Regions from separate parts of the Enterobacter sichuanensis genome, predicted to be linked through region 2. Evidence: predicted binding sites of a transcription regulator. Region 2 holds the regulator's gene; each other region holds the start of a gene.
The links. The regulator PurR, encoded in region 2, represses purine synthesis genes. The targets are predictions, from matches to a motif close to CANGCAAACGTTTGCNTG.
Positions count from the first base shown of each region.

Region 1 (10,413 bases), 1.5 Mb from region 2:
ATACGCACTTCGTAAGCAATAACCTGCACCGCCATCGCCAGGTTCAACGAGCTGTATTCCGGGTTCGCCGCAATGGCGACGTGATAGTGACATTTCTGCAGTTCGTCGTTGGTCAGGCCAACGCGCTCGCGGCCAAACACCAACGCAACCGGCGCCTGTTCCGCTTCCGAGACACTTTTCAGGCCGCATTCGCGCGGATCGAGCATGGGCCACGGCAGCGTACGTGAACGCGCGCTCGTCCCCACCACCAGGCTGCAACCGGCCAGGGCTTCATCGAGCGTGTCCACGATCTGTGCATTGCCGATCACATCGCTGGCACCGGCCGCCAGAGCAATCGCCTGCGAGTCAGGTTTCACCAGCGGGTTCACCAGCCAGAGATTGGTTAAGCCCATGGTTTTCATAGCGCGGGCAACGGAGCCCATGTTGCCGGTGTGCGATGTTTCGACCAGCACGATTCGAATGTTTTGCAGCATAATTTTTAATGTCTGAATTCAGTGTCTGAAGAATATTCGGGCATATTATCATAAACGGGAGACATAATCCGATCCCGCTGCTATACTCTGCGCCGATTTTCCTGTTCTTTAACATCCAGTGAGAGAGACCGATGCATCCGATGCTGACCATCGCCGTGCGCGCAGCGCGCAAGGCGGGTAATGTAATTGCCAAACACTACGAAACGCCAGACTCCGTAGAAACCAGCCAGAAAGGCAGCAATGATTTCGTGACTAACGTCGATAAAGCCGCAGAAGCGATTATTATCGAAACGATCCGCAAATCTTACCCACAGCACACCATCATCACCGAAGAAAGCGGTGAACATGAAGGTACCGATCAGGATGTTCAATGGGTTATCGATCCACTGGATGGCACCACCAACTTCGTTAAACGCCTGCCACACTTCTCTGTGTCTATCGCCGTACGCATTAAAGGCCGTACTGAAGTCGCCGTTGTTTACGATCCAATGCGTAACGAACTGTTCACCGCGACCCGCGGTCAGGGCGCACAGCTGAACGGCTACCGTCTGCGCTGCAGCAATGCCCGCGATCTGGATGGCACCATCCTGGCGACCGGTTTCCCGTTCAAGGCGAAACAGCACGCGACCACCTATATGAATATCCTCGGCAAACTGTTCACCGAATGCGCGGACTTCCGTCGCACTGGTTCTGCCGCGCTGGATCTGGCCTATGTGGCAACCGGTCGCGTTGACGGTTACTTCGAACTCTCACTGAAGCCATGGGATTTTGCAGCGGGCGAGCTGATCGCACGTGAAGCTGGCGCGATCGTGTGTGATTTCACCGGCGGCCATAACTATATGTCTACCGGCAACATCGTTGCAGGTAACCCACGCGTTGTTAAAGCCATGCTGGCAAACATGCGTGATGAGCTGAGCGATGCGCTGAAGCGTTAATGCCGAAAATGCCCTCTCCCCGTGGGAGAGGGCATCAGGCCGCCCCCTTTTAAAAAGGCCGCAATCCCCTTCCTACCGGCACGGCGCTCATCCACATCGTCACCGCCGCCGCCAGCAGAATCACGCCTCCCGCCAGCGCAAGCGTTGTCCACCCTATCTGTCGCCACAGCACCGGCGTTTTACTGCCGCTGAGTTTTAACGCCAGCTGACGGAAGCTGTGAACCAGCAGAGCCAGCGACGAAATCGTCAATGACGTCCCGGCCGCCATGGCCAGCGCAGACAACATGCCCCAGCCGAACACGCCAATCACTTTACTGAACAGCAACACCATGATGGCTCCCGAACACGGGCGCATGCCCATCGAGAGCACAATCATCAACCGCGCGCGCCAGTCGTCGCCGCACTGCAGCTGTTCCTGCGTGGGCAGATGCTGATGACCGCAGCCGCAGTGGGCATCATGAACATGATGCGGGGTAAAGGATTTGAATGTCGGCTTTTTCAGCAGCGCGCGCAGTTTTTTTAACGCCCGCCAGCAGAGGATCAGCCCCAGCACGCCCACCAGCGCATAGCTCCCCTTCTCCAGCCAGAAACTGCTCATGTGCAGCTGGCGCGCGGGAAGCTGCAATAGCGAAAGAACCACCACCACCAGCCCGATAGCCACGCCTCCCTGCAACAGCGAAGAGGCCAGCGTCAGACCGATGCTCGATTTAAGCTTCGACGGATGGGTGGCAAGCCAGGTGGTGATGACGATTTTGCCATGCCCCGGCCCCAGCGCGTGCAGAACGCCATAGAGAAAACTGAACGCCAGCAGGGATCCGCCCGCTTTCGTTGGATTTTCTGCCACCGCTTTCAGTAACCCGCTCATCTGCTGGTTAACCTCACGCTGCCAGACAATGCTATTCATCATTACCTGCGGCCAGGTCTGCCATAGCCACAGCGCGCCGCAAACCGCGAACAGCAAAAAGAGGGCCAGCGGCCAAAGATGTAGCCAGCGGCGTGGTTTTCGAAGAGGAGAAGCAATCACTGACATTGTAAGGTCACCTCCTGCGCGAACTGTTTGCCCAGCGCCATGTCTTCAGGCGGGGCATCTTCTTTGTCGAGCGAAATCGCAAAGTTACGCGTCTCTTCGCTGGGGTTCGGGGTGTGAACAGAGAGTTTGCAGTTTTTTTGCAGCGCGGCAGGCAGCTGTACGTCGCTCTCTTTGGCGTAACTCATGTCGACGTAGTAGGTGGGATCAAAGGTCGAAAAGGTATATTTTTGCCCGGCCAGCGGCTGGGGATGCGCCAGCGGAAGCACAAACGTCAGTACCGCCTGATGCCCGTCACGCGTCATACCGTATTCCGTGGGACGGTTCAGAAATTTGACCTTTTGTCCGTTATGCCAGAACTCTGTGAAGTAGTGCTGGCCGAGCACGTTGGCCATCACTTCCGCTGCCAATTTTTTCCAGATCTCATCGCCGGGTTTTGCGTTACCCGCATCATAGAGCAGGTCAGCCGAGGTGATCTCATCCATCGTCCAGCGCATTTTCAGGCCGCTCAGCTGCGTGCCGTCGGTGACCAGCTCGGTTTTAAGGCCAATAAAACTGTGAGGGTGTGCGCTGGCAGTGAAGCCGATCGCCGCCAAAAATAACGTCATCGCGCATTGTTTAACTGTTTGCATCAATTCCTCACGTCAAAAATTCTGTGATGTTCCCCAGCAATCCTGAGTGAAAGGCCTGCCGGCGCGCTTTTCAGCGCCCATCCTTTAGCTATTCTTATCAAACATTCACACTGGATACCCGACAGATGATGACGACGCTTGAAATTCCATCTGTGCTTTCCAGTTCGCAGCGCCGCTGCCAGGTGCTTTTGATGCTTTACCTGCCCGATGCTGCCGTCACCGCACAGAGCATAATCGCTGCCAACGGCGTGGACGACGCGATGGCACGGCAAGATATAGCCGAGACGCGCGATGAAATCCAGCGCTATCACCGGCTGGATATCGTCACGCACCAGGACGGCAGTTACCGGCTTGAAGGCACAGCCCTTAATCAGCGTTTATGCCTGCTGCACTGGTTGCGCCGGGCGCTGCGGCTTTGCCCGCAGTTTGTCTCGCACCAGTTTACCCCTGCATTAAAAACCGCGCTTAAACAGCACGGCATTGCCCGGCCGCTTTACGACGACGCGAACCTGCGGGCGCTGATCAACTTCTGTTCGCGCAAGCTCCAGCGCCAGTTTGAATGCCGCGACGTGCAGTTTTTACAGCTCTATCTGCAATACTGCCTTATTCAGCATCAGCTGGGAAACACGCCCCAGTTTTCCCATTCTCAGCGCAGCTGGACCCAGTCGAGAGGGGAGTATTTCACGGCGCAGGAGATCGTGCGGCACTGGAAACGGCGCGTCCCGCAGGGGGCTCACGGGGATGAACAGCTGTTTCTGGCGCTGTTGTTTATGATGCTCCGCACGCCCGATCCGGTGCTCGATAAACACCAGCAGGATCAACGTTTGCGCCGGGCCATCGTGCGCATGGTGGCCCGTTTCCGCTCACAGACCGGGATGAACTTCAGCGATGAGCAAGGCCTGACCGATCAGCTCTATATCCATCTTGCACAGGCGCTGGACCGTTCGCTGTTTGAGATCGGTATCGACAATAGCCTGCCGGAGGAGATCCACCGTCTCTACCCTCGCCTGTTACGCACCACCAAAGAAGCGCTGTTTGAGCTGGAAGCGGAGTTTGGGCTGCGTTTTTCCGATGAAGAGATGAGCCTTGTTGCGGTGATTTTCGGTGCCTGGCTGATGCAGGAGACCGATCTGCACGAAAAGCAGGTGATCCTGCTGACGGGTGACGATAAAACCAGTGAGGATCGGATTGAACAGCAGCTTCGCGAGCTAACGCTGCTGCCGCTCAACATTCGCTACCTGACGCTGCAGGCGTTTCAGAAAGAGGGGGCGCCGCGCGAAGCTGCGCTGGTTATCACCCCCTACCCGACTGCCCTGCCCCTGTTCTCACCGCCGCTCATTCATGCCGTTGAGACACTGAACGCACAGCAGCAAGAGCATATTCGCGCGATGCTGGAATCATAGCGGCGCGCGAGGGGCCACTTTAGGGCGAATAACCATAGCAGGTAAGGCCACCAGCGCCATGACCCAGAAGACACCGTGTCCCAGGTGCTGATAGAGGAACCCCGCAAAGACCGTCATGATCGCGATACTGCCTCCCATCGCGACCGCTGAATACACCGCCTGCAGACGAATAACGTCCCCGCCTTCGCGCGCCGCGATATAGCGCATCGCCGCCAGATGACAGACGGTAAAGGTGCCGCAGTGAAGAATTTGCGCCACAATCAGCCACGGCAGATCGGTCGTCCAGCCCATAATGCCCCAGCGCGCCACCCCGCACACGGCGGAAAGCAGCAGCAGATCACGGGCGCCAAAGCGGCGGAACAGCTTTTTGCTCAGGGCGAAAATCACAACTTCGGCCACCACCCCCAGCGACCACAGATAGCCCACGGCAGAGGCCGAATATCCTGCGCCTTGCCAGTAGATGGCGCTGAACCCATAGTACGCCGCGTGAGCCCCCTGAAGCAGACAGACGCACGCCAGAAAACGCCAGCTTTGTGCAACCAGACTCCGCCACGCGGGCCAGCCTGCGCTCTCCTGATGGCGGCTTTCTCCCTGAGGCATTACCGATGGTCGCAGCAGCATGCCCAGCAGCATCGAGGCAATACCGATGCTCAACAGAGCAAGAATGGCACGGTAGTCGTAAAGGCTGACCAGTTTCCCCACCAGCGCCGAGCCAATCACAAACGCAATGGAGCCCCACAGGCGTACGCGACCGTAGTCCATGGTGATCTGCTTTTGCCAGGTGTTCGCCAGCGCGTCCGTCAGGGGCACCAGCGGCGAGAAGAACAGGTTAAAGCCAACCATCACCACCATCAGCCAGGCAAACTGGTGGTTGAACCAGAAGCAGGCCACAAAGACCAGGGTCAGCAGAGCCAGAATGCGCACGGCCTTGATCAGTAAGGAGGGATCGCTGACGCGCGGGGCAATCAGCAGGCTGCCGAGGAAACGCGCTACCAGTCCGGCCCCCAGCAGGACTCCAATGGTCTCGGGCGTCAGGCCGATCCCCTTGAGCCAGACGCTCCAGAAAGGCAGAAAAATACCGTAGCTAAAGAAATAGGTGAAATAGCTGAGCGCCAGCCAGCGCGTGGAATGCAAGACCATGAATCCCTCCCGAAATCGAGGCCATAGTCTGGCGAGAATATAAAAATTAAGCAAGTCGATAGCCTGCTATAAATTAACGAAAAAATAACATTTTGTGCAGTCGTCTGGCTTATGGCAGGGAATGAAAATGTGTATTACGTTTAAATTACTCCACTTGCAGAGGTATTTCTGCCATGAACTCACTTCGCTATCTCGATTTCGGTCAGTCACGTCATTTGCTGCTGCTGATTGGGCGCATCGCGCTTGTCGTACTGTTTATTATCTTTGGTTACCCAAAACTGACGGGGTTTAGCGGGACCGTACAATACATGACCTCGCTGGGTACGCCGATGCCCATGCTGGCGGCCATTATTGCAGTAGTCATGGAAGTGCCTGCCGCGATCCTGATCGTGCTGGGCTTTTTCACCCGTCCTCTCGCCGTACTGTTTGTGTTCTATACGCTGGGTACGGCGATTATTGGCCACCATTACTGGGATATGACCGGTGATGCGGTCGTACCGAATATGATTAACTTCTACAAGAACGTCAGTATTGCGGGAGCCTTTATATTGCTGGCGATTGTGGGTCCCGGTGCCATCTCCCTCGACCGGCGTTAAGCCATAAAAAAAGGCCGCAAGCGCGGCCTTTTTTATTTCTGCGAAGCAGAGGAATTATGCGTATACCGGGAAGCGTGCGCAGATATCCAGCACTTTACCTTTGACGCGCTCGATAACCGCTTCGTCATTGATGTTGTCCAGAACGTCACACATCCAGCCAGCCAGCTCTTTCACTTCCGCTTCTTTGAAGCCGCGGCGAGTCACAGCCGGAGAACCGATACGGATACCGGAGGTCACAAACGGGCTCTTCGGATCGTTTGGCACGCTGTTTTTGTTCACGGTGATGTTGGCGCGGCCCAGGGCTGCGTCAGCTTCTTTACCGGTCAGGTTCTTATCAACCAGATCCAGCAGGAACAGGTGGTTTTCAGTACCGCCGGATACCACTTTGTAGCCACGGTTCAGGAACACTTCCACCATCGCTTTGGCGTTCTTAGCCACCTGCTGCTGGTAAACCTTGAACTCTGGCTCCATCGCTTCTTTCAGCGCGACCGCTTTCGCCGCGATAACGTGCATCAGCGGGCCGCCCTGCGCGCTTGGGAACACAGCGGAGTTCAGTTTTTTGTACAGCTCTTCATCACCGCCTTTCGCCAGGATCAGGCCACCGCGTGGACCTGCCAGGGTTTTGTGGGTGGTGGTGGTCACAACGTGAGCGTGTGGAACCGGGTTCGGGTAAACGCCCGCAGCAATCAGACCCGCAACGTGCGCCATGTCGACGAACAGGTAAGCACCGATGCTGTCTGCGATTTCACGCATTTTTGCCCAGTCAACGATACCGGAATAAGCAGAGAAACCGCCGATGATCATCTTCGGCTTGTGCTCTTTAGCCTGCTTAGCCATGTCTTCGTAGTCAATTTTACCGGACTCATCAATACCGTAAGGGATGATGTTGTACAGTTTGCCGGAGAAGTTAACCGGGGAGCCGTGAGTCAGGTGGCCGCCCTGCGCCAGGTTCATACCCAGAACGGTGTCGCCCGGCTGCAGCAGCGCGGTATAGACCGCGAAGTTAGCCTGAGAGCCAGAGTGCGGCTGAACGTTTGCGTAGTCAGCGCCAAAAAGTGCTTTCGCGCGGTCGATAGCCAGCTGCTCTACGATATCAACGTACTCGCAACCGCCGTAGTAGCGCTTGCCCGGGTAACCTTCAGCATATTTGTTGGTCAGCTGAGAACCCTGCGCCTGCATCACGCGCGGGCTGGTGTAGTTTTCGGAGGCGATCAGTTCGATGTGCTCTTCCTGACGTACTTTTTCCTGCTCCATAGCCTGCCACAGTTCGGCATCATAATCGGCAATGTTCATTTCACGCTTTAACATCCGCATCTCCTGACTCAGCTAACAAGTAAATTTTGGCCTGAAAAGGCAGTCCTGTTGGACGACGGGCAACAGTATAACTGATTAGTTCTGTGATAACAGGTCTTGACAAACGATTTTACGCAAACGTTTTCCTACCCGCCACGCAAGGGTTTGAGGAATAAAGATCTCGCGATTTCCAGCGGATTTCTTTTCAGGTTTGTGATGCATATTTTTCATCTTGCAAAGAACCATTTACAACGCAGGGGTATTTTTTATAAGATGCATTTAAAATACATCATTAAAGTGACATCAGAAGGACGCGCTCATGCTCGACGCTCAAACCATCGCTACCGTTAAAGCCACCATTCCCCTGCTGGTCGAAACCGGCCCCAAACTGACCGCCCATTTCTACGATCGCATGTTCACGCACAATCCGGAGCTCAAAGAGATTTTCAACATGAGCAACCAGCGTAATGGCGATCAGCGCGAAGCCCTGTTCAATGCCATTGCGGCCTACGCCAGCAACATTGAAAACCTGGCGGCGCTGCTGCCTGCGGTGGAGAAAATTGCGCAGAAACATACCAGCTTCCAGATCCAACCCGAGCAGTACAATATTGTGGGCGCTCACCTGCTGGCAACGCTGGACGAGATGTTCAGCCCGGGTCAGGAGGTTCTGGACGCGTGGGGCAAAGCCTACGGCGTGCTGGCCAATGTGTTTATCAACCGTGAAGCACAGATTTACAACGAAAACGCGAGTAAGAAAGGCGGCTGGGAAGGCACCCGCGCGTTCCGCATCGTTGAGAAAACGCCGCGCAGCGCTTTAATCACCAGCTTCGAATTTGAACCGGTAGACGGTCAGCCGGTGGCGGATTATCAGCCAGGGCAGTATCTGGGCGTATGGCTCAAGCCTGAAGGTTTCCCGCACCAGGAGATCCGCCAGTATTCCCTCACCCGCAAGCCCAACGGCAAAAGCTATCGCATTGCGGTGAAGCGCGAGGACGGCGGACAGGTATCCAGCTGGCTGCACAACGACGCTAACGTGGGTGACGTGGTCCACCTGGCCGCGCCGGCGGGCGACTTCTTTATGACCGTTGAGACGGCTACCCCGGTCACGCTGATCTCCGCTGGGGTGGGACAAACGCCAATGCTGGCGATGCTGGATACGCTGGCGGCGTCAAAACACGCTGCCCGAATAAACTGGTTCCATGCCGCCGAGAACGGTGACGTGCATGCGTTTGCTGATGAAGTGAAAACCCTGGCAGCGAGCCTGCCCCGCTTTACCGCCCACACCTGGTATCGCCAGCCAACGGAAGCCGACCGCGCGGCCGCTCGCTTTGACAGCGAAGGTCTGATGAATTTACGTCAGATGGAAGGGGCATTCAGCGCGCCAGATATGCAGTTCTACCTCTGCGGGCCGGTGGCGTTTATGCAGTATGCCGCGAAGCAGCTGGTCGAGCTGGGGATAAATAAAGACAACATTCATTACGAATGTTTCGGGCCGCATAAGGTGCTGTAATGCAAAAAGCCCCTCTTTAGAGGGGCTTTTTTTTCGCCGGATGAAACCCGGCCAGGCAACGTTTTAAATCGCCGCGTCGTCTTCTTCGCCGGTACGGATACGGATCACGCGCGCCACGTCAAAGACGAAGATTTTACCGTCGCCAATTTTGCCGGTCTGCGCCGTGCGGATAATGGTATCCACACAGGTGTCCACGATATCGTCGCTCACCACGATTTCAATTTTCACTTTCGGCAGAAAGTCCACCATGTACTCTGCGCCACGGTAAAGCTCGGTGTGGCCTTTCTGACGACCAAAACCTTTCACTTCCGTCACGGTCATCCCGGTGATGCCGACTTCCGCCAGCGCTTCACGTACATCATCCAGTTTGAAAGGTTTAATAATCGCATCAATCTTTTTCATGGTGGGTCCTTAAACTCTTGCCTGTAAGCTGCTTCGTAATCGGTTGCTCACAGTACCATACGGCATTACTCTTTAAAATCGTTTGCTTCCAGCTCATGGCGTGACAGCAGTTTATAAAACTCGGTGCGGTTGCGTCCGGCCATGCGCGCCGCGTGGGTCACGTTGCCTTTGGTGATCTGCAATAGCTTGCGCAGATAGTTCAACTCGAACTGATTCCGCGCTTCGGCAAAGGTCGGCAGCGCCGTGTTTTCCCCTTCCAGTGCCTGCTCCACCAGCGCGTCGCTGATCACCGGTGACGAGGTCAGCGCCACGCACTGCTCAATCACGTTGACCAACTGACGCACGTTACCCGGCCAACTGGCGGCCATCAGCCGCTTCATCGCATCGGTGGAAAACGCGCGCACGAAGGGTTTGTGACGATCGGCCGCCTGACGCAAAAGATGATTCGCCAGCAGCGGAATGTCTTCCGCTCGCTCGGCCAGTGCGGGGATCTTCAGATTGACCACGTTCAGACGGTAGTAGAGATCTTCACGAAACTCGTTGCGGGCCATCACCTTCGGCAAATCCCGGTGCGTGGCGGAAATAATACGCACATTAATGTCGATGTCGCGGTTGCTGCCCAGCGGGCGAACTTTCCGCTCCTGCAACACGCGCAGCAGTTTGACCTGCAGCGGCGCGGGCATGTCACCAATCTCGTCGAGGAAAAGGGTGCCACCTTCCGCCGCCTGAAACAGCCCTTCCCGGCTACTGACCGCGCCGGTGAATGCGCCGCGGGCATGGCCAAACAGTTCAGATTCGAGCAGCTGTTCCGGGAGCGCGCCACAGTTGATCGCAATAAAGGCATTTTTGCTGCGCGGGCTGGCGTTATGGATCGCCTGCGCCAGGATCTCTTTCCCGGTTCCGCTCTGGCCGTTAATCAGCACGCTGACGTCTGACTGTGCCACCATTCGGGCCTGTTCGAGCAAACGCAGCATAATCGGACTGCGGGTGACGATAGACTCC
Region 1 is NZ_CP027986.1:3,488,255-3,498,667, forward strand. Features, by position in the region: gene trmJ (tRNA (cytosine(32)/uridine(32)-2'-O)-methyltransferase TrmJ) at 1-473, opposite strand, end outside; gene suhB (inositol-1-monophosphatase) at 605-1,408, shown strand; gene C1N69_RS16765 (nickel/cobalt transporter) at 1,458-2,438, opposite strand; gene C1N69_RS16770 (DUF1007 family protein) at 2,429-3,067, opposite strand; gene csiE (stationary phase inducible protein CsiE) at 3,193-4,470, shown strand; gene C1N69_RS16780 (3-phenylpropionate MFS transporter) at 4,465-5,610, opposite strand; gene C1N69_RS16785 (DoxX family protein) at 5,784-6,206, shown strand; gene glyA (serine hydroxymethyltransferase) at 6,261-7,514, opposite strand; gene hmpA (NO-inducible flavohemoprotein) at 7,819-9,009, shown strand; gene glnB (nitrogen regulatory protein P-II) at 9,073-9,411, opposite strand; gene glrR (two-component system response regulator GlrR) at 9,477-10,413, opposite strand, start outside.
Region 1: glyA (serine hydroxymethyltransferase) is a predicted target of PurR. The motif match lies at 7,631-7,648, and genes of this name have one in related genera.

Region 2 (10,413 bases):
CCCAGTCTGGGGTGCTAAACCGGTTCTCGTTACGAATATCGCGCATTGAGCGGGCGCGTTTTACAAAGGTGAGCATCGACAAGAACATCACCCAGTAAACGGCAGCTGTTGCCACGCCGCAGCCGACACCGCCCAACTCCGGCATCCCGAAATGACCATAAATAAAGACATAGTTAACCGGAATATTGACCAGCAACCCAATAAAGCCCATCACCATGCCGGGTTTGGTTTTCGCCAGACCTTCACACTGGTTACGCGCTACCTGGAAAAAGAGATAGCCTGGCGTGCCCCAGAGCAGGGCGCGCAGATAGCCTACGGCTTTATCAGCCAGTGCCGGGTCAATGTTATGCATCGCGCGGATGATATGGCCCGCGTTCCAGAGCACGACCATAATCAGCACCGAGACAAACCCTGCCAGCCAGAAGCCCTGGCGGACCTGATGGGCAATGCGTTCGCGACGGCCCGAGCCATTGAGCTGAGCGATAACCGGCGTGAGCGCGAGCAGCAGACCGTGGCCGAACAGGATGGCCGGGAGCCAGATTGACGTGCCGATGGCAACGGCCGCCATATCGGTGGCGCTGTAGCCACCTGCCATTACCGTATCCACAAATCCCATTGCGGTCTGGGCCACTTGCGCGATGATCACTGGTATAGCCAGTGCCAATAACTGGCGCGCTTCATTCATGTACTTCTGCACGTGAACACCTTTATTTTGTAGTTATTTGAGAGACTAAAAAAGCCGCCGAAACGGGCAGCAAGAAGAAAATGCAGGGGGGTGCCAGCTATTGTAGCGGGCTTTAGCTATTTATCTAGTGAAAAAATCGCCAGAAAATGCGCTCCGCTGGCAACCTGTTTTTCCAACTGTTATTGTGGTGGGATTAAAACGGTGTCACCACCGTCCGGAAAAAACAGGAGTTGTAAGCATGTTTACTGGTATTGTGCAGGGCATCGCCAAAGTGGTGTCCATTGATGAGAAACCGAATTTCCGTACTCATGTTGTTGAGCTGCCGGAATATATGCTGGAGGGCATCGAAACCGGCGCCTCGATTGCTCATAACGGCTGTTGTCTGACCGTTACCGAAATTGACGGCAACCAGATTAGCTTTGATTTAATGAAAGAGACGCTGCGCATCACCAACCTGGGCGAGCTGGTGGTGGGAGATACCGTCAACGTTGAGCGGGCGGCGAAGTTCAGCGATGAGATTGGCGGCCATCTGATGTCGGGACACATCATGACCACCGCTGAAGTGGCGAAAATCGTGACCTCGGAAAATAACCGTCAAATCTGGTTTAAAATGCAGGATCCGTCATTAATGAAATACATCCTCTATAAAGGATTTATTGGCATTGATGGGATTAGTCTGACGGTGGGGGAAGTGACGCCAACGCGTTTTTGCGTGCATTTAATTCCTGAAACGCTGCAGCGCACCACGCTGGGGGCGAAAAAGCTGGGACAGCGCGTAAATATTGAAATCGATCCGCAAACCCAGGCGGTGGTCGATACAGTTGAGCGTGTACTGGCGGCAAAAGAAGCCGCAATAATAAAGGCGGCGGAAGAAGAATAAAAAATAACCCCGGCTGTCCGGGGTTATTTTTTTAGCGTGCGACACGTAATCCGTGTTCAATGCCACGGCTGAAAACAACCTGCCAGAGCTGAATATCCCGTGCGCGAAACGCGCCCGCGCAGGCATTCAGATAATAGCTAAACATCCGTTTGAATCGTTCAGAATAGTTGTCCGCAATCTCCGGCCACGCTTGCTGGAAACGTTCATGCCACGCCATCAACGTGGTGTCGTAATCCGCGCCAAAGTTGTGCCAGTCTTCCATCACGAAATGGGATTCACTGGCGTTGGCAATCTGGCGAACGGAGGGTAAACAGCCATTCGGAAAGATGTACTTGTTGATCCACGGGTCGACGTTATTGTCGGTCCGCTTAGAGCCGATGGTATGCAGCAGGAAGAGTCCGTCCGGTCGTAAATTACGGTCCACCACCTCAAAGTAGGTGTCGTAGTTTTTCGGTCCTACGTGCTCGAACATGCCCACGGAGACGATCCGGTCAAATTGTTCGTTCAGGTCACGGTAATCCTGCAGGCGGATATCCACATCGAGACCCTGGCAGCGTTCCCGGGCCATTTTTTGCTGCTCGGCCGAAATCGTCACGCCCACCACGCTGACGCCATAGTGCTTCGCCATAAACCAGGCCAGCCCACCCCAGCCGCAGCCGATATCCAGTACGCGCATACCGGGCTGTAACTGAAGCTTCTCGCTGATCAGACGCAGCTTGGCCTGCTGAGCCTCTTCAAGCGTCGTTGCCTCTTTCCAGTAGGCGCAGGAGTATTGCATGAAAGGGTCCAGCATACGGCTGAACAGATCGTTGCCCAGATCGTAATGCTCTTTGCCGACGATCCATGCGCGTTTTTTACTTTGCAGATTAAACAGTCGGGCAGAGGCAACACGCAGGGTGTCTTTGAGATTGCGGGGAAGTTGATTTTCCAGACCGGCGCGCAACACGCTGGCGAAAAAGATATCCAGCCGTTCACACTCCCACCAGCCGTCCATATAGCTTTCTCCCAGCCCTAACGATCCCTCGCGCAATACGCGTTTAAAAAAGTCGGGATGTTTGACCTGGGGATCGGATGGCGAAGATCCGTTAATAGTGATGCCTGCACGACCCAACAGTTCACTGACGATCCGGGACCAGTTGTCGTCCGGAACGCTGACTTCTTCTATACACGATGAACTCATAGCTTCTCCATCACCCTGATGTGATCAGAACCTTCAAACAGCGTAGACGCTTTTTTTGGTTTGTGAGAAATCTCACGGTAAATACCGCGAGGCTAGTATCCGACGTAGAACAGAGGAAGGGAGATAACCCTTGCCGAAATGCCTTCCATGGTAAAACGGGAGCACTCCGGCTCCCGTTAACGCATAATAATTATCGTATTTATCGAACCAAATTTAGTATAGGCCTCAAAATTTGGTGATTCAACAGAAAATTGTTAGCAACCTAATTACTGAAAATTAACATGATATCCGGCGCAATCAGGCATGTGAGGTTTCCACTCCAGCGCCGTTATCCTGCTCACGCTGGGCGGAGGCCTGCATGCGATAGCCCATCACCGCCAGCGCAACGGTTACCAGCATCACGCTGGTGGTCGTCAGCAGCGGCGTGGCAATCAGCGCAGAGACCACCAGGCTTGCCAGGAAGCACAGCCCCAGCTGCAGGGTGTTCTGCAGCGCGGCGGCGCGACCGGTCGCTTGTGGGAAGGGACGGAGCGCCTGCGCCACCACAATCGGGTAGATCGCCCCGTTCGCGACGGCCATGACACAGAAAGGCATCAAAATCTCTGCCAGGCCCGCACCCGGAATAAACCCAACGGCCCAGGTGCCAATAACGCTCAACGCATACAGCACCAGCAGCCATGGCAGCATCTGCTGACCTTCCCATTTCTGCAGCGCTGCGCGGCAGCCGTACCCGCCCACCAGGAACGCGATGGTTTGCGGAACATAGCTCAGCCCGATAGCCGCCGGGCTGTAGCCCATATCATGCAGAATAAACGGCGACCCGGTGAGCCACGCGAAGAAGCTGGCCGAGCAGGCGGCATAGATCAGGACATTACCGCGATACGCTTTGGCGCTCAGCAGGGTGGTGAAGGTGATCGGCTTTGCGTCAACATGTACGTCTTTTTTGTGCGCAGGCTTGAGGGCGAACGCCGGCAACATCAGTACCAGCGTGATGGCAAACAGCGTGGCAAAAATGGCCTGCCAGTCAAAGTGCGCAAGGATCCAGCTGCCCAGCAGCGGCGCGAGGGCAGGTGAGAGCCCCACCAGCGGCATAATGGTGGCGAAAATACGGTTTGTGCGGTTAGCCGGATAGTAGTCGGTGACCAGCGCCTGCCAGGTCACGGCCGCGGCACAGACCCCCACAGCCTGAATAAAGCGCAGCACCAGCAGCCAGGTGGCATCGCGGACCCAGAGCATCCCCAGACAGCCCACGGCAAAAATCGCCAGGCCCAGCAGTAATACCGGTTTACGACCAAAGCGATCCGAGAGCGGTCCCCAGAGCAGCTGTGCGAAAGCAAAACCGGCGAGGAACAAACTCAGGCTGGCGCTGATGGCCGCGGCAGGGGTTTGCAAATCTTCCTGCATCGCGGCAAAAGCCGGCAGGTACATATCGGTGGCCAAAAAGCCCAGCACGCTTAAGCCGCCAAGCCAGACTAAAAAACCTTTCCTGGGTTGCATTATTTTCTTCTCCTGAAGGAGGCAGGTGTACGTTGGCGCTGAGTGTATGTAGTGCAAAGCCGCTTGTGAAACGCTAATATTTGGCGGGTGCATTCAAATTTTTTGCAGGCAGAAAATGTGGTCAGATTATTCTCTTGAAGTGGTCGATGCTGTCGCGCGTAACGGCAGCTTTAGCGGTGCGGCGCAGGAGCTGCACCGCGTCCCGTCTGCTATCAGCTACACGGTGCGTCAGCTTGAGGAATGGCTGGCGGTTCCACTGTTTGAACGGCGCCATCGCGATGTGGAATTAACGCCCGCAGGGGCGTGGTTTTTGAAGGAAGGGCGTTCTGTTATCAAAAAAATGCAGATCACCCGCGAACAGTGCCAGCAGATCGCAAACGGCTGGCGGGGTCATCTTTCCATTGCGGTGGACAATATCGTTAAGCCGGAGCGCACCCGGCAGATGATCGTGGATTTCTATCGACATTTTTCCGATGTCGAACTGCGGGTCTCACAAGAGGTATTCAACGGCGTCTGGGATGCCCTGGCGGACGGAAGGGTGGAGATGGCGATAGGGGCCACACAGGCGATCCCGGTCGGGGGGCGTTACGCCTTCCGTGATATGGGGATGCTGAGCTGGAAATGCGTGGTGGCCAGCGATCACCCCCTGGCGGCGCTGGAAGGACGGCTGAGCGACGATACGCTGCGCAACTGGCCATCGCTGGTGCTGGAGGATACCTCCCGTTCATTACCCAAGCGCATCACCTGGCTGCTGGATAACCAGCGGCGCGTGGTGGCGCCTGACTGGGAATCGTCAGCAACGTGCCTCAGTGCCGGGCTGTGCGTCGCGATGGTGCCCGCTCATTTTGCGCGCCCCAGAATCGATACCGGAGAATGGGTAGAACTGACGCTGGAGAATCCCTTCCCGGATGCGGCCTGCTGCCTCACCTGGCAACAAAATGACGTCTCGCCCGCCATGGCCTGGCTGCTGGATTATCTGGGAGACAGCGAAACGCTAAACCGGGAATGGTTACGGGAGCCAGCATAGCTGGCCCCGTACAAAATTAACGACGATAGTCGCGGAACGGACCATCCGCAACGGAACGGCGTTCGATAAGACGCGGATGAACTTCAATGGACTGCGACTCTTCGCGCTTGTTGACGATCCTGTCCAACAGCATATTGAAAGCCGTTTCACCCAGTGAATCTTTCGGCTGGTGAATGGTGGTCAGCGCGGGGGTAAAGAAGCGCGCGTTACGCACGTTGTCATACCCGATCACCGAAATATCCTGCGGTACGCGCAGACCCAGTTCATCGGCCGCGCAAAGCGCGCCCATCGCCATGATGTCACCCCCGCAGAAAACAGCGGTTGGGCGGTGCTGCTGGGAGACAATCTGCTGCATCGCGCGGTAGCCTGATTCCGGCTCAAAGTCTCCCTGTACGATCCAGTTTTCCGGTACGGTGATCAGCGCTTCTTCCATCGCTTTCATAAAACCGGCCAGACGACCCGCGCCGGTATTGCGCTCCAGAGGGCCCGGGATCACGCCAATCTCACGGTGGCCGCGCTCGATCAGGTAACGACCGGCCATATAGCCGCCTTCAAAGGCGTTATCGATGACGGAATCGGTGAAATCCGCTCGCGCTTCACCCCAGTCCATCACCACCATGGGAATATGGCGATACTCTTCCAGCATCGACAGCACGGATTCCGGGTATTCGGAACACATTACCAGCAGGCCATCCACGCGCTTTTGCGCCATCATCGACAGGTAGGCGCGCTGTTTTTCAATGCTATTCCACGCGTTGCCCAGAATCAGGGTATAGCCTTTCTGGAAGCAGTTTTTCTCTACTGCCTCGATGATCTCGGCAAAATAGGCCGCTTCACTGCTGGTGGCCAGCAAGCCAATGGACTTGGTGTGATTCACCTTGAGGCTACGCGCAACCGCACTTGGTGAGTAGTGCAGCTCTTTGATTGCCGCCCAGACGGCGTTGCGCGTCTCTTCCGCCACAAAGCGGGTTTTGTTAATTACATGTGATACGGTTGTAGTGGAAACGTTTGCGCGTTTTGCTACGTCTTTAATTGTTGCCATTAAATGTCACTCCAGACCATATCCTAAGCTCCTGAAAAACTTGAAGGTAAACGTTTGCCTTCTCTCACCCTTATCACGCAATTTTGAATTGCGGCACGCCGGGAAAACGACACGGGACGTCAGGAGGGGGTCAATGGCCGGTACGCTAATAAATTTAGCGTGGAATTTTGTCCTATCTTGATGAAAAGGGGAAGAGGTAAAGTGGTTATCAGTTTAAATCCAGGAAGATTTTTGACGTAAACTGTGCAAAAATGAGCAGGCTCACTTTTCGTGGGGGGATTAAAAGGAGAAAAATTGATGAGTGCCGATCTGAAGTTTTCGCTGTTCACCACCCTTATTGTGCTGGCGCTGATTGTTGCCGCAGGCCTGACGGCGGCGCTGCACTGATTTACGCGCAGGGAGCGCACGCTCCCTGCGGCTGTTCCAGATTGTTACATCTACGGCAAAAATCTTTTGCCATTTTGTTAACTTCTCATTTTTTGTGATTGATGTCATGCTTTGCGCTTCTTTGTTCTGTGTCACCACATGACACGGCATCCGGAGTTGACGCATGAAAATCAATTTTCCCCTGCTGGCCCTGGCGATTGGCGCTTTTGGGATTGGCACCACTGAATTCTCCCCGATGGGGTTACTGCCTGTTATCGCCCGCGGCGTGGACGTCTCGATCCCTGCGGCAGGCATGTTAATCAGCGCTTATGCCATCGGCGTGATGGTAGGCGCCCCGCTGATGACGCTGCTGCTTTCACACCGCGCGCGTCGCAATGCGCTGATTTTCCTGATGGCGATCTTTACCCTGGGCAACGTGCTTTCCGCCATTTCGCCGGACTACACCACCCTGATGCTGTCACGCATTCTGACCAGCCTTAACCACGGCGCCTTCTTTGGGCTAGGGTCAGTTGTAGCGGCAAGCGTGGTGCCAAAACATAAGCAGGCGAGCGCCGTAGCCACCATGTTTATGGGGCTCACGATTGCCAACATTGGCGGCGTTCCTGCGGCTACCTGGCTGGGTGAAGTGATTGGCTGGCGAATGTCGTTCCTGGCGACGGCCGGGCTGGGCGTGGTCGCGATGGTGGCGTTATTCTTCTCTCTGCCAAAAGGCAGTGCTGGTGAACGTCCTGACGTGCGCAGGGAACTGTCGGTGCTGATGCGCCCGCAGGTGCTTTCCGCACTGCTGACCACCGTGCTGGGGGCAGGCGCGATGTTTACCCTCTACACCTATATTTCACCGGTGCTGCATGACATCACCCACGCGACGCCCCTCTTTATTACCGCAATGCTGGTGCTGATTGGCGTGGGCTTCTCGATTGGCAACTATCTGGGTGGTAAATTTGCCGACCGTTCCGTGAGCGGGACGCTGAAGGGCTTCTTAACCCTGCTGATCGTCATCATGATTGCTATTCCGTGGCTGGCACGTAATGAGTTTGGGGCGGCCGTTGCGATGGTCGTCTGGGGCGCTGCCACCTTTGCCGTGGTACCACCGCTGCAGATGCGCGTGATGCGCGTCGCCCATGAAGCGCCGGGCCTTTCATCCTCAGTCAATATTGGTGCCTTCAACCTGGGCAATGCGCTGGGGGCGGCAGCCGGAGGGGCGGTGATTTCGGGTGGTCTGGGCTACAGCTTTGTGCCGGTGATGGGGGCGATTATTGCCGCGCTCGGCCTGCTGCTGGTAATGATGTCGGGTCGTAAACAGCCAGAAGCAGCCTGCGCTGCAGAGTAAATAAAAAACGCAGAAGGGGAGCCCCTTCTGCGTCTTGCTTACGCGGCGAAGTTCTTCGCCACAAACTCCCAGTTAACCAGTGCCCAGAAGTGCTCCAGGTAGTTCGGACGCGCGTTACGGTAATCAATGTAGTAAGCGTGTTCCCAGACGTCCACGGTCATCAGCGGTTTAGCGCTGGTGGTCAGCGGAGTGCCCGCGTTAGAGGTGGAAACGATAGCCAGTTTGCCATCAGCCTCTTTGACCAGCCACGTCCAGCCAGAACCGAAGTTCTTGATGGCGGCATCGGTGAACTTCGCTTTGAAATCTGCAAAGCTGCCGAAAGTGGCGTTAATGGCGGCAGCCAGTTCACCAGCCGGTTCGCCACCCGCATTCGGCGCCAGGCAATGCCAGTAGAAGGTGTGGTTCCACACCTGGGCCGCGTTGTTAAATACGCCACCCTCTGAGCTGCGGACAATCTCTTCCAGCGTTTTGCCTTCGTAATCGGTGCCCTTGATCAGATTGTTCAGGTTGGTGACGTAGGTCTGGTGATGTTTGCCGTAATGATATTCCAGGGTTTCCGCAGAAATATGCGGTGCCAGGGCGTCTTTTGCATACGGTAGTGCAGGTAATTCGAACGACATTGCTTCTCTCCTTATTGTATTTTGCGTTGCCAATAACCACACAGACAACAGGGACAGGATAGCAAATTGAAAGGCTATGCAAAAGAGGAACTTACCCTGCCACAGATGTGGCAGGGCAGGGGTTAGCGAATGGTTTTCGGCGTCATGACGCGACGGGCGCCGACGTAGTGGCGAACCCAGTAGTCTTCACTGAGAGAGGTGATCTGAATATCCTGGCCACTACGCGGCGACTGGATGAATTTGCCGTTGCCAACATAAACACCGACGTGGTCAGCGGTGCCGCGGCCCTGAGTGCGGAAGAACACCAGATCGCCGTTTTCCAGCTCACCACGGTTAACCGGGGAGGCATCGCGCAGGTGGTACATCTCATTGGCGGTACGGGGAATACGGAACTTGACCAGATCTTTATAGGCGTAATAGACGAGGCCGCTGCAGTCAAAACCGGTACGTGGCGACGTGCCACCCCAGCGATAAGGTTTGCCAATTTGCCCCATCAGTTTGTTCATTGCGGTTTTTTGCGCTTTCTGAACACGCACTTTATGCACTTCCGCTAATTTCGTGACCTTTGTACATTTCGCTTTGTGGCCTTTACGCGTGATGCACTTTTCAGTAACGAGGTTAGCGGCGGTCTGTGTGGCTTTACTTTTGGCGGTGCGGGCAGTGCGGGAAGAGGTTGTTTTCGTCTTGCTGGAAGCGGTCTGTTTCGTGTGAGTCGGTGTTTTTTTCTTGTCGTTCTTAGCGGTGGTTTTTTTCTTACGTTCTGTGGTTTTCACCAGATGGTTTTTTTGTACAGCAGAATGCCGCGCCTGCTGAGAGGCGTTTGCCACTGGCGTGAAAGTGAGTGATGTAAACAGTAAAGCACAGAGCGTGATCGAGATTTTATTTATCCGCGCCACTGGGCAGTCCCCTGATATATGCAGGTCATCAATAATACCCGCGTGTGATTTACAAAGCCCGTCGATTCTAATCCATAAAAACAGAGAATGTTAATAGCATTTTTTACTCTCCAGGCCTGTTTCGTTAGCAAGTGCAAAAAAATTCATCGTTCTGTCGCACATTTGTCCGTCCCCTAAGCAAAACCCTGACGGCCGAAGGGGTAAACACCATTTGGAATGCAACTTTTCGTGACTCAGGGTACAATGTATAAACGTGACAAAAATGTTATTTTCCGATGCCAGTCTGACCCGCTACAATGTCAGACGAATGCCGTAACAGAAGTTTAAGGAAGCAAGACATGAGCACCACTATTGAAAAAATCCAGCGCCAGATCGCTGAAAACCCGATTCTGCTGTATATGAAAGGTTCTCCGAAGCTGCCAAGCTGCGGCTTCTCCGCGCAAGCGGTTCAGGCGCTGTCCGCCTGTGGTGAGCGTTTTGCTTACGTTGATATCCTGCAGAACCCGGACATCCGCGCTGAGCTGCCAAAATACGCTAACTGGCCGACTTTCCCGCAGCTGTGGGTAGACGGTGAACTGGTTGGCGGTTGCGATATCCTGATCGAAATGTATCAGCGCGGCGAACTGCAGCAGCTGATCAAAGAGACGGCGGCTAAGTACAAAACTGAAGAGCCTGACGCGGAGTAATTTTCTGCGTAAATAAAAAAGCGACCTTAAGAGGTCGCTTTTTTTATTCTTCGCTGTCGCCCATCGGCAGCGGCCAGCCGCCCAGACGCTTCCAGCGGTTGACGATCTCACAGAACAACTCTGCGGTGCGCTCCGTGTCATACAGAGCGGAATGGGCCTGCGTGCCGTCAAACGCTATACCTG
Region 2 is NZ_CP027986.1:2,003,476-2,013,888, forward strand. Features, by position in the region: gene mdtK (MdtK family multidrug efflux MATE transporter) at 1-697, opposite strand, end outside; gene C1N69_RS09615 (riboflavin synthase subunit alpha) at 924-1,565, shown strand; gene cfa (cyclopropane fatty acyl phospholipid synthase) at 1,597-2,745, opposite strand; gene punC (purine nucleoside transporter PunC) at 3,043-4,242, opposite strand; gene punR (DNA-binding transcriptional activator PunR) at 4,358-5,269, shown strand; gene purR (HTH-type transcriptional repressor PurR) at 5,286-6,311, opposite strand; gene cydH (cytochrome bd-I oxidase subunit CydH) at 6,609-6,698, shown strand; gene C1N69_RS09645 (MFS transporter) at 6,862-8,028, shown strand; gene sodB (superoxide dismutase [Fe]) at 8,067-8,648, opposite strand; gene C1N69_RS09655 (C40 family peptidase) at 8,771-9,544, opposite strand; gene grxD (monothiol glutaredoxin 4) at 9,883-10,230, shown strand; gene rnt (ribonuclease T) at 10,274-10,413, opposite strand, start outside.

Region 3 (10,413 bases), 1.2 Mb from region 2:
TCGCACTGCTGCCCCTGGCCGCCGCCTGCGCGCGGGCCGATCTTTCCCACTTCAACGTCGGCGCCATTGCACGCGGGGTCAGCGGTACCTGGTACTTCGGTGGTAATATGGAGTTTCTGGGCGCAACCATGCAGCAAACTGTTCACGCCGAGCAGAGCGCCATCAGCCACGCCTGGCTGCGCGGTGAAAAAGCACTGAGCGCCATTACCGTGAACTACACCCCTTGCGGTCACTGCCGTCAGTTCATGAACGAGCTGAACAGCGGTCTGCAGCTGCGCATCAACCTGCCGGGCCGCGCGCCGCACACGCTGGCGGATTACCTGCCAGACGCGTTTGGCCCGAAAGATCTGGAGATCAAAACGCTGCTGATGGACGAGCAGGACCACGGTTTCGCCCTGTCCGGCGATGACCTGTCCCAGGCGGCCATTCGCGCTGCCAACAAGAGCCATACCCCGTACAGCAAGTCCCCGAGCGGGGTGGCGCTACAGTGCCGCGATGGGCGCATCTTTAGCGGCAGCTATGCGGAGAACGCGGCGTTTAACCCAACGCTACCGCCACTGCAGGGTGCCCTCAACCTGCTGAGCCTGAACGGCTATGACTATCCTGACATTCAGCGCGCCATTCTGGCAGAGAGAGCCGATGCGCCGCTGATCCAGTGGGACGCCACCGCCGCGACGCTCAAGGCGCTGGGCTGTACGATGATTGACCGCGTACTGCTTGCCTGATTCCTTCCGGCGGGCAGAAATGCCCGCCAGTTTGCTGAAAAACCCCTCAGTTGAGTCGCTGTTTCTTGCGCTAACCAGGCGGGTAAAGTAGCCTGAGTTAAATTCATCTTCGGTACGAGCCATCTGCATGTTAAAGCGCGTGTTTTACAGCCTGTCTGTCCTGGTCGGCATACTGCTGTTGATCGTGCTTGGTCTCGACCGCTGGATGAGCTGGAAAACCGCCCCTTACATCTTTGATGACCTGCAGGACCTGCCTTACCGTCAGGTGGGCGTGGTGCTCGGCACCGCCAAGTATTACCGCACCGGCGTCATCAACCAGTATTACCGTTACCGCATTCAGGGCGCGCTGAACGCCTACAACAGCGGCAAAGTGAACTACCTGCTGTTAAGCGGGGATAACGCCCTGCAAAGCTATAACGAACCGGTGACGATGCGTAAGGATTTGATTGCCGCGGGGGTGGACCCTGCTGATATCGTCCTCGACTACGCCGGGTTCCGCACCCTCGACTCCATCGTGCGCACGCGCAAAGTCTTCGACACCAACGACTTCATCATCATCACCCAGCGCTTCCACTGCGAGCGCGCGCTGTTTATCGCCCTGCATATGGGTATTCAGGCGCAGTGCTACGCGGTGCCATCGCCAAAAGATATGCTCAGCGTGCGCGTTCGCGAATTTGGTGCCCGCTTTGGCGCCCTGGCAGACCTCTATATTTTCAAACGCGAACCGCGCTTCTTAGGCCCGCTGGTGCCGATTCCGGCGATGCATGAAGTGCCTGAAGACGCTCAGGGTTACCCGGCGGTGACGCCAGAGCAACTGCTTGATATGCAGAAAAAAGAGAAAAAATAGCCCGCCTTTATACTTTCTTTACGACGGGCGTGACGCTTTTTATCCCGCCTTTACGCCGGCTCTTTTACGCTGAGTTCACTGCCGCTACGGCTTCATTGAAGAATGACTATGAACTCGATAATGAATGCGTTTTTCCTGAAAAGTCTCCGCCCGTATTTTAACTTTCCCGGTTTATCACTCCCCGGCGCACTGAATTCCGGTCTCTGGCTTGATGAAAAAATTGATGCCCTGCAGCACAACATTGCCGTGGAAGTGGCCGATTACCTGGAACGCTACCCGCAGACGAAGCACGTTGACGTTTATCTGAATGATATCAACGGCACGATGCGCGGCAAACGCCTCTCGGTAGAGAGCATGCTGACGCTGGAAAACGGCTGTTATTTTCCGCTCTCCGTCTATTCGATGGACCAGAAAGGACAAATCGCCGCTTCGCTGCCTGATGAACCCGACCGCCTTTGCGTCCCCGTCGCCGGCTCCCTGCGTCCCTGTCCACACGATCCACAGCACAACGCGCAGATCCTGCTGACGATGAAAGACAGCGACGAGAAACCCTGCCCGCTTGAGCCGCGTGTGATCCTGCAGACTATACTTTCCCGCTTCCACCAGCACGGGCTCTTCCCGGTTATTGCCCCGGAAATCGAGTTCTACCTGACGGAACAGGGGCGACAGGATTCGCAAAATCCGGGCTGCTTTCATATGGATACCCCGAGCGCGCACGCGGCGCTGTTTGACGAACTGGAACAGCTGGCACACCTTCAGCGCATTCCGCTCACCGGGATCGTGGCGGAAGCCGAGCCCGGTCAGTACGAATTAAACCTGAAGCATAGCCATCACGTTGTTGAGGTCTGTGATAACGTGCTGGCGCTGCGCCGCCTGGCCCGATACGCGGCGGAAAAACACGGCCTGCAGGCCAACTTTATGGCCAAGCCTTTCAGCCAGCTCTCGGGCAGCGGTTTTCACGTCCACTTCAGCCTCAATGACAGCCGCGGCAACAACCTCTTTGCCTCACCGGTGAATGCGCTTAACAGCATGATGCGTTTATGTATCGCGGGCCAGCTGGCGCTGATGCCCGCCTCCGTCGCCATTCTTGCGCCGGGCGTCAACGCGTTTCGTCGTTTGCGTAAAAACCTGACGGAGCCCCTCTTTCACTCCTGGGGTTATAACACCCGTACCGCCGCCCTGCGGATCCCCTGCTCGGATGACAGCAACCGTCGCATTGAGTACCGTCTGGCCGGAGCTGATGCCAATCCCTATCTGGTGGTTGCAACCCTCCTGACCGGCATGCTGTACGGGCTGGAAAATATCGACGAGGAGGCGTTGGCTGAACCGCAGCAGGACCAACCCGACCTGCCGCTGTTTCAGCAGGAAGCGATTGAGACCTTCGCCCGCTGTCAGTATCTCACCGACAGCCTGGGTGAGGCCTTTTCTGAACAGTGGGTTGCCTGCAAGCTCTCAGAACTCGACTGGTTTGAGCGCATTGTGACCCGGGAGGAGTCAAATCTGGCGTAGGGCATAAAAAAGCCCGCTCGTTGAGCGGGCCGGAGGAGACGGATGAGGCTTACTTCTTACGCGCGTATTTCAGTGAATCCAGCGCGACCGCGAAGATGATGATGGCGCCCTTGATGATGTACTGCCAGTACGGGTTTACGCCGATATAGGTCAGACCGTAGTTGATGACGGTGAAGATGATCACACCGGTCACCACGCCGAGTACGGTACCCACACCACCGCTGAAGGAGACGCCGCCCACCACGCAGGCTGCGATCGCATCCAGCTCATACATGAAGCCAAGGTTGTTGGTTGCAGAGCCGATACGGCCCGCTTCCAGCATCCCGCCGAAGGCGTAGAACACCCCGGACAGGGCATAGATGATGAGCAGGTTCAGGGCAACGTTGACGCCGGAGACTTTCGCCGCTTCCGGGTTACCCCCGATAGCGAAGATGTTTTTACCAAAACGCGTTTTGTTCCACAGGATCCAGACGAAGGCCACCGCAATCAGGGCATAGAAGGTGATATACGACAGGCGGAAGCTGCCCAGCGCGATAAACCCTTGCGTAAAGCTTGAGAAGCCGCTGTCAAAGCCCGAAATAGGAGACGCACCGACAAAGTCGTAGTACAGGGAGTTGATACCGTAAACGATGATCATCGTACCCAGCGTGGTGATAAATGGCGTCACGTTCAGGTAGGCGATGATAATACCGTTGATCAGACCAATCACCGCACCGATGGCGCAGACAATCAGGATCACCACGAAAATGGGCATGGTGGCCATTTCCGGGAAGACCTTGTTGGCGTTTTCCATCGACTGCAGCAGGGTTGCCGCGATAACCGCCGCCAGGCCGACCTGGCGACCGGCAGAAAGGTCTGTCCCCTGGGTGACGATCAGGCCCGCTACGCCCAGCGCAATGATAATACGCACGGAGGACTGGGTCAGGATGTTACTCAGGTTCAACAGGCTTAAGAACGTAGGGTCCTGGAAAATGATGATGGCCAGCAGTACTAAAAGAACAACGTAAATACCGCCTTCTTTCAGGTAAGTGAGAAAACTTTTTTTATTTAACGCACTCATGAGGAGCCCCTGATCTTAAAGGTGCAAAGACGCAAGACGCAAAATTTCGTTTTGCGTTGTCGTTTTGGTGTCAACAATACCGGCAACGAGACCATTGCTCATAACCAGAATACGATCTGTGATCCCTAACAATTCCGGCATTTCGGAAGAAATAATAATGATCCCTTTATTCTTTTTCGCCAGCTCGGCAATCAGTTGATAAATTTCAAACTTCGCGCCGACGTCAATACCGCGGGTAGGCTCATCCAGCATCAGAATCTCTGGCTGGGTTAATAACCAGCGGCCGATAATGACTTTCTGCTGGTTACCGCCCGAAAGCGAACCGATCTGAGTGCGGTGCCCTGGCGTTTTCACGCGCATGGAGTCAATAACCCATTGGGTATCGCTCTTCATGCGGGAGTTATCCAGCAGCCCGACTTTGTTTTTATAATTGCGAATATTAGAAATTAACGAGTTAAAGTTAATATCCAGATACGCATAAATACCGGTCGAACGACGCTCTTCCGTTACCAGCGCAAAACCATTATTAATGGCTTCGTTGGCGTTGTGGTTGTTAATCTTTTTGCCGTGCAGCGTAATCGTGCCTTCGGCTTTCTCACGAATGCCAAACAGGGTTTCCACGATGTCGGTACGCTTTGCCCCCACCAGACCGGCAATGCCCAGGATTTCACCCTTGTGCAGGTCGAAGGAGACATCGCGGATAGAGGGCTGACGCAGCGAAGTCAGGTTGCGGACTTCGAGGATCACTTCACCCGGTTTATTTTCTTTATCCGGGAAGCGCTGGTTCAGGGAACGGCCCACCATCATGGCGATGATCTTGTCCATGTCCAGCCCTTCGAGCGGCTGCGTGGCAATCCACTGACCGTCGCGCAAAATGGTTATCTCATCACACAGCTGGAAGATCTCTTCCATTTTGTGGGAGATATACACAATGCCGCAGCCGCGTTCTTTAAGCTTACGGATAATGGTAAAAAGGTGATTAACCTCTTTTTCCGTCAGTGACGATGTCGGTTCGTCCATGATGACGATTTTCGCATCATAGGAGAAGGCTTTAGCAATTTCGATCATCTGCATCTGGGATACGGATAATGTTCCCACGCGAGCGCGCGGATCGATATCAATATCCAGCTCATCGAAAATCGCTTTGGTGTCTCGATACATTTTGTCCTGATCGACAAAAACACCTTTGGTGGGATAACGTCCCAACCACATGTTATCCATAACTGAACGCTGCAGTACCAGGTTTAATTCCTGGTGAACCATCGAGATACCGTTTTCCAGTGCTTCTTTCGCTGAATGGAAATCGATCTCTTTCCCCTGAAAAAGAATGCTGCCAGAATCTTTTTGATAGATCCCAAAAAGGCATTTTAATAATGTTGATTTACCCGCACCGTTCTCCCCCATTAAAGCATGAATAGAGTGAGGACGAACTTTTAAATTAACGTTATCGAGTGCCTTAACGCCGGGAAATGACTTGTTGATGCCGTTCATTTCCAACAGGTATTCACCGGATGACGGAGTAGTTGTGCTGACCATAATTATACCTTGTTGGCCTCGCATATCGCGTTATAAAAGGGCGCAACAGGTTGCGCCCAGTGAAGACAATTTAATGCTCTTATTTACCGATAAACTCAGCCAGGTTGGACTGGTCTACGCCCACGTAAGGCACGCGAACGATTTTATTGTCAATCTTCCAGTTGGTGCCGTCTGCCGCACCTTTGCCATCGGCCAGATTTTTCGCCAGATCGAAGGTCGCTTTCGCCTGGTTGTTGGCATCGTTCAGCACGGTACCGGCCATCGCACCGGATTTAACCAGCGCCAGCGCTTCTGGCAGCGCATCCACGCCGAATACCGGGATGGAGGATTTATTGTGGGCTTTCAGCGCTTCTACCGCGCCCATTGCCATCGCATCGTTGTTGGCGATAACCACTTCAATTTTGTTAGCGTTAGGGCCGGACAGCCACGCGTCCATCTTATCTTTCGCCTGAGCGGTGTCCCACATCGCGGTATCTAACGCCAGCTGCTGGGTTTTCAGACCTTTGTCGTTCAGCTCTTTGATAACGTAGGTGGTACGCGCTTCAGCATCCGGATGGCCGGGTTCGCCTTTCAGCAGCACGAACTGAATCTGACCGTCTTTGTTCAGGTCCCAGTTCGGGTTTGCCGCCCAGTGTTTCGCGATCAGATCGCCCTGAATAATGCCGGACTCTTTGGAGTCGGTACCGACGTAATACGCTTTGTCGTAGCTGTCCAGCGCTTTACGGGAAGGTTCTTTGTTGAAGAAGACGATCGGCACGTTCTGGCCGCGCGCTTTTTCAATCACCGTGCCTGCTGCCGCCGGGTCAACCAGGTTGATAGCCAGGGCTTTCACGCCTTTCGCCAGCAGAACGTCGATCTGGTCGTTCTGTTTGGACTGGTCGTTCTGGGAGTCATTCATCAGCAGCTGAACGTCTGGCGCTGCTTTAGCATCTTTCTCAATTGCTTTACGCACAACAGACATGAAGTTGTCGTCGTATTTATAGATGGTCACACCAATACGGGTATCCGCAGCATGCGCTGCTGCACCAAAAAGCATGCTTGCCATTACAGCAGACAGAGTCAACACCTTCTTATTCATGGTATCTCCGGTTTTTTTTATGCAGGGTAGTTCTTGTGAATAACGATCGGCGGGCAGGTGTTAATAAAACGTTACTGACAGCCGAAGTTCACTTATAAAATTTCTATCTTCCGTGTTCGGTAACGCTCCAGAAATGCGTTTTATTCGTTGTTTGCGGCACGTTGGCTATAGTGAAAGTGAATAATCACTGTTACATAGCGTTTCAGCCCCTAAAACGCTGACATCATAGTCAGCGCCTTGTTAAGATACTGTGAATTTACTCACAGATTGAAAACGGTTACATCACCCCATGTAATCAGTTAGTGATCGGAACCACAATTTGCCGGGCCGCAACGGAGTGACGACGTACTAAAGTCGGCATGAAACAATGTGTTGCCCCCGGATCCAGCAGCCCTGCCGCCCCCTGTAACGCCAGTTCAGTCGCCAGTTTCGCCATAGAGACTATCGGGTAACGCACCGTTGTCAGCTGCGGGTCGGTGTAACGGGCAATCGGGATATCGTCAAAACCAATGAGCGACAAATGCTGTGGCACCGCAATACCGTTATCTTTCAGCGCCGTCAGGGCCCCGGCCGCCATGCTGTCGTTATAGGCAAACACCGCTGAAAGCTGGAGATTGCGACCCAGCAGCTCAACCATTGCCGCCTCACCGCCCTGCATATCCGGCGTACCGGTTCCTACCCAGCTCTCGGATGGCGTAATGCCGTGCTCTTTCAGGGCGTTCTGCCACCCCTCGCGCCGCAGTTCGTCATCTTCAATCTGGTGGCTGGAGGCCAGATAACCGATCCGCTGATGGCCGTTGTTGATAAGCATTTTGGTGGCCATCATTGCGCCGCTGACGTTATCCAGCCCGACGCAGCGGTGGGCATAGCCCGGAACGATGCGGTTGATCAGCACCATGCCCGGGATCTGATCCATAAACCCGATTAATTCTTCGTCGCTCAGGGCTTTAGAGTGAACAATCAGGGCGTTGCAGCGCTGACGGATCAGCACTTCGATGGCATAGCGCTCTTTTTCCGCCTCATGATAGCTATTGCCGATCAGGACATATTTCTGATGCTGCTGGGCGACCACATCGACCGCTTTCACCAGCGCACCAAAAAAGGCGTCCGATACATCCATCACCACCACGCCGATGGTGTCGCTGACCTGCGTCGCAAGCGCCTGGGCATTGGCATTTGGCCGGTACCCAAGCTGAGTCACGGCTTTCATTACGGTTTCACGGGTTTCAGGGCTGACCAGCGCGCTGTTGTTCAGGACACGCGAGACGGTAGCCACAGAAACGCCCGCCTGACGGGCGACGTCACGAATGGTGATCATATTCACCATCCTTCAAAGGATTGCAGCAACTCACAGACACCCCCTGTGTTTAGCAAGGTGGCTATTTTGGCAGTGAGAGAAAGGGGACTACGTGAAGAAGCTCACACTCATGAAAACGCTTACATCCGTTTTGTTAATGATTGTGATCCAGATCGTTATCTGGATGTATTTTTCAATGATATCCCTGAAGCACGTGCGGTTAACTGACGCCACACCCACTCCAGCGGCCCCTGGCGGAAATAGCGTAGCCAGAGCACAGAAAACGCCAGGTTTACCGCCCAGACCGGGATAACAAACGCCAGCAGTTCGAGGCGGTCGAATTTCATAAACAGACCAAAGCGATAGAAAAGCGTGGTGCAGATAAGCGTTTGCAGGAGGTAATTGCTTAACGCCATGCGCCCCACGCAGGCGGTAGCGCTGACCATCCACAGGCGAGAAAGCGTCGGCCAGAAGCCATAGATCAGCGCCGCATAGCCGATGGTCTGGAACGGTGCGCTCAGCTCACGTGGTACCTGGAGCAGGAAAGCGCACCAGCGGTAATCCCAGTGAAGGTGCCACTGCGCCATCACCGCCGGAAGGTTAATCAGCACGCCGAGCAGCACCAGCCCGATGCCGGTGCGGCGATAGTGGCGCAGGCTGAATTCGCCTTTCAGCCAGCCGGTGCGCATCAGTGACGCGCCCATCAGCATCATTCCCGCCAGCTGCCAGCCGTATTGCGCGCCCAGCGCAAGGAGGCTATCGCCCAGCATATCCGCACGGTTGCTTATTGCTTCCGTACCGCCCTTCAGCTTCCAGTATTGCTCGTACTGCAGGTTTGCGGCATCCGGGATCCAGGAACGGTTTGTCGCCTCGCCCGAGATCATCCCCAACAGCAGCAGCACTGCCAGCCCCATGACATAGAGCATCACGCCAGTGTTAAAGAGGCTTTTTACGCTGTGCGCATCGCGAATGAGACGCCAGCAGATGAGCCCGACTAAGCCATACGCGAGGAGAATATCGCCATCCCAGAAGAACAGCCCGTGGATAAACCCGAGGATAACCAGCAGCGTCAGACGCGACTGGATCCAGCGCGTGCCGCGCCTGAGGAGGAGCTGCAGGCCTGCGCCAAACAGCAGGGCAAAGAGCGTAAGAAATTTGACCTGCGCGAAGAGATCGAGGATCGCCCACGTCCAGGCATCACTGCGCGTGATATCGCCATACCACGCAGGGTTAAGATAGGCCGCCTTCGGCAGACCGAAGGCGCTGATATTAAGCAGCAGGATACCGAGAATGGCGACGCCGCGAACAAAATCGAGCGTGACGTTTCGCTCCATGGTCCCTGCCCTGTAAGACTTAGTTGTGGTGACGAACGGCGCGCAGGAACTCCTGGCGGGTATTCTGGCTCGATTTAAACAGCCCACCCAGCGAGGTAGTGGTGGTCGCACTGGTGGCATCACGCACGCCGCGCGCTTTCACGCAGTAGTGAACCGCGTCGATTGAGACGGCCACGTTATTGGTGCCGAGCAACGTTTGCAGCGCGGTCAGGATCTGCTGCGTCAGACGCTCCTGCACCTGTGGACGCTGCGCAAAGAACTGCACGATGCGGTTGATCTTCGACAGGCCAATCACCGTATCTTTGGGGATATACGCCACGGTCGCTTTACCGTCGATAGTGACGAAATGGTGTTCGCAGGTGCTGGTCAGCGTGATATCACGCACCGTCACCATCTCATCCACTTTCATCTTATTTTCGATGACGGTAATTTTCGGGAAGTTGGCGTAATCCAGGCCAGAGAAAATTTCGTCGACGTACATTTTCGCGATGCGGTGCGGCGTCTCCATCAGACTGTCGTCACTCAGATCGAGATTCAGCAGCTCCATGATATCGGTCATATGACCGGCAATCAGACGCTTGCGGGTTTCATTGTCCATATCCTGAACGGGCGGACGCAGTGGCGTTTCAAGACCGCGCGCAACCAGGGCTTCATGGACCAGGGCAGCTTCTTTACTGAGTGATGACATTTTGTTCTCCTGCAGGTGTGGCGTCTTTTGCCCTCGTTGTGGCAAAAGTATGCGCTCATTGTGCGTGAGGCCGCGCACATAATCCAGTATTCACGACGATAATTATTGCAATTGCTGTTGCCTTTCAGCGTGACGATTCCACACCAGGGCACCGCCGACGAACAGCGCAACGCCCGCCAGGCCCAGCGCAGGCTCCAGCCGGTGGGTAAGCCAGGTCGATAACGCTGAGGTTACCGGCCCTACCAGCTGGCCTATGGCATACCCGGTCGTGAGCAAACCGGCCATATACCGCGTGTGCTCCGGAGCCAGTTCGCGGCCGTACAGCAGCGAGAGCTGAAC
Region 3 is NZ_CP027986.1:3,156,223-3,166,635, forward strand. Features, by position in the region: gene cdd (cytidine deaminase) at 1-725, shown strand, start outside; gene sanA (outer membrane permeability protein SanA) at 853-1,572, shown strand; gene C1N69_RS15235 (glutamine synthetase family protein) at 1,693-3,081, shown strand; gene mglC (galactose/methyl galactoside ABC transporter permease MglC) at 3,131-4,141, opposite strand; gene mglA (galactose/methyl galactoside ABC transporter ATP-binding protein MglA) at 4,157-5,677, opposite strand; gene mglB (galactose/glucose ABC transporter substrate-binding protein MglB) at 5,757-6,755, opposite strand; gene galS (HTH-type transcriptional regulator GalS) at 7,051-8,073, opposite strand; gene yeiB (DUF418 domain-containing protein YeiB) at 8,229-9,386, opposite strand; gene folE (GTP cyclohydrolase I FolE) at 9,406-10,074, opposite strand; gene C1N69_RS15270 (YbfB/YjiJ family MFS transporter) at 10,177-10,413, opposite strand, start outside.
Region 3: galS (HTH-type transcriptional regulator GalS) is a predicted target of PurR. The motif match lies at 8,182-8,199, and genes of this name have one in related genera.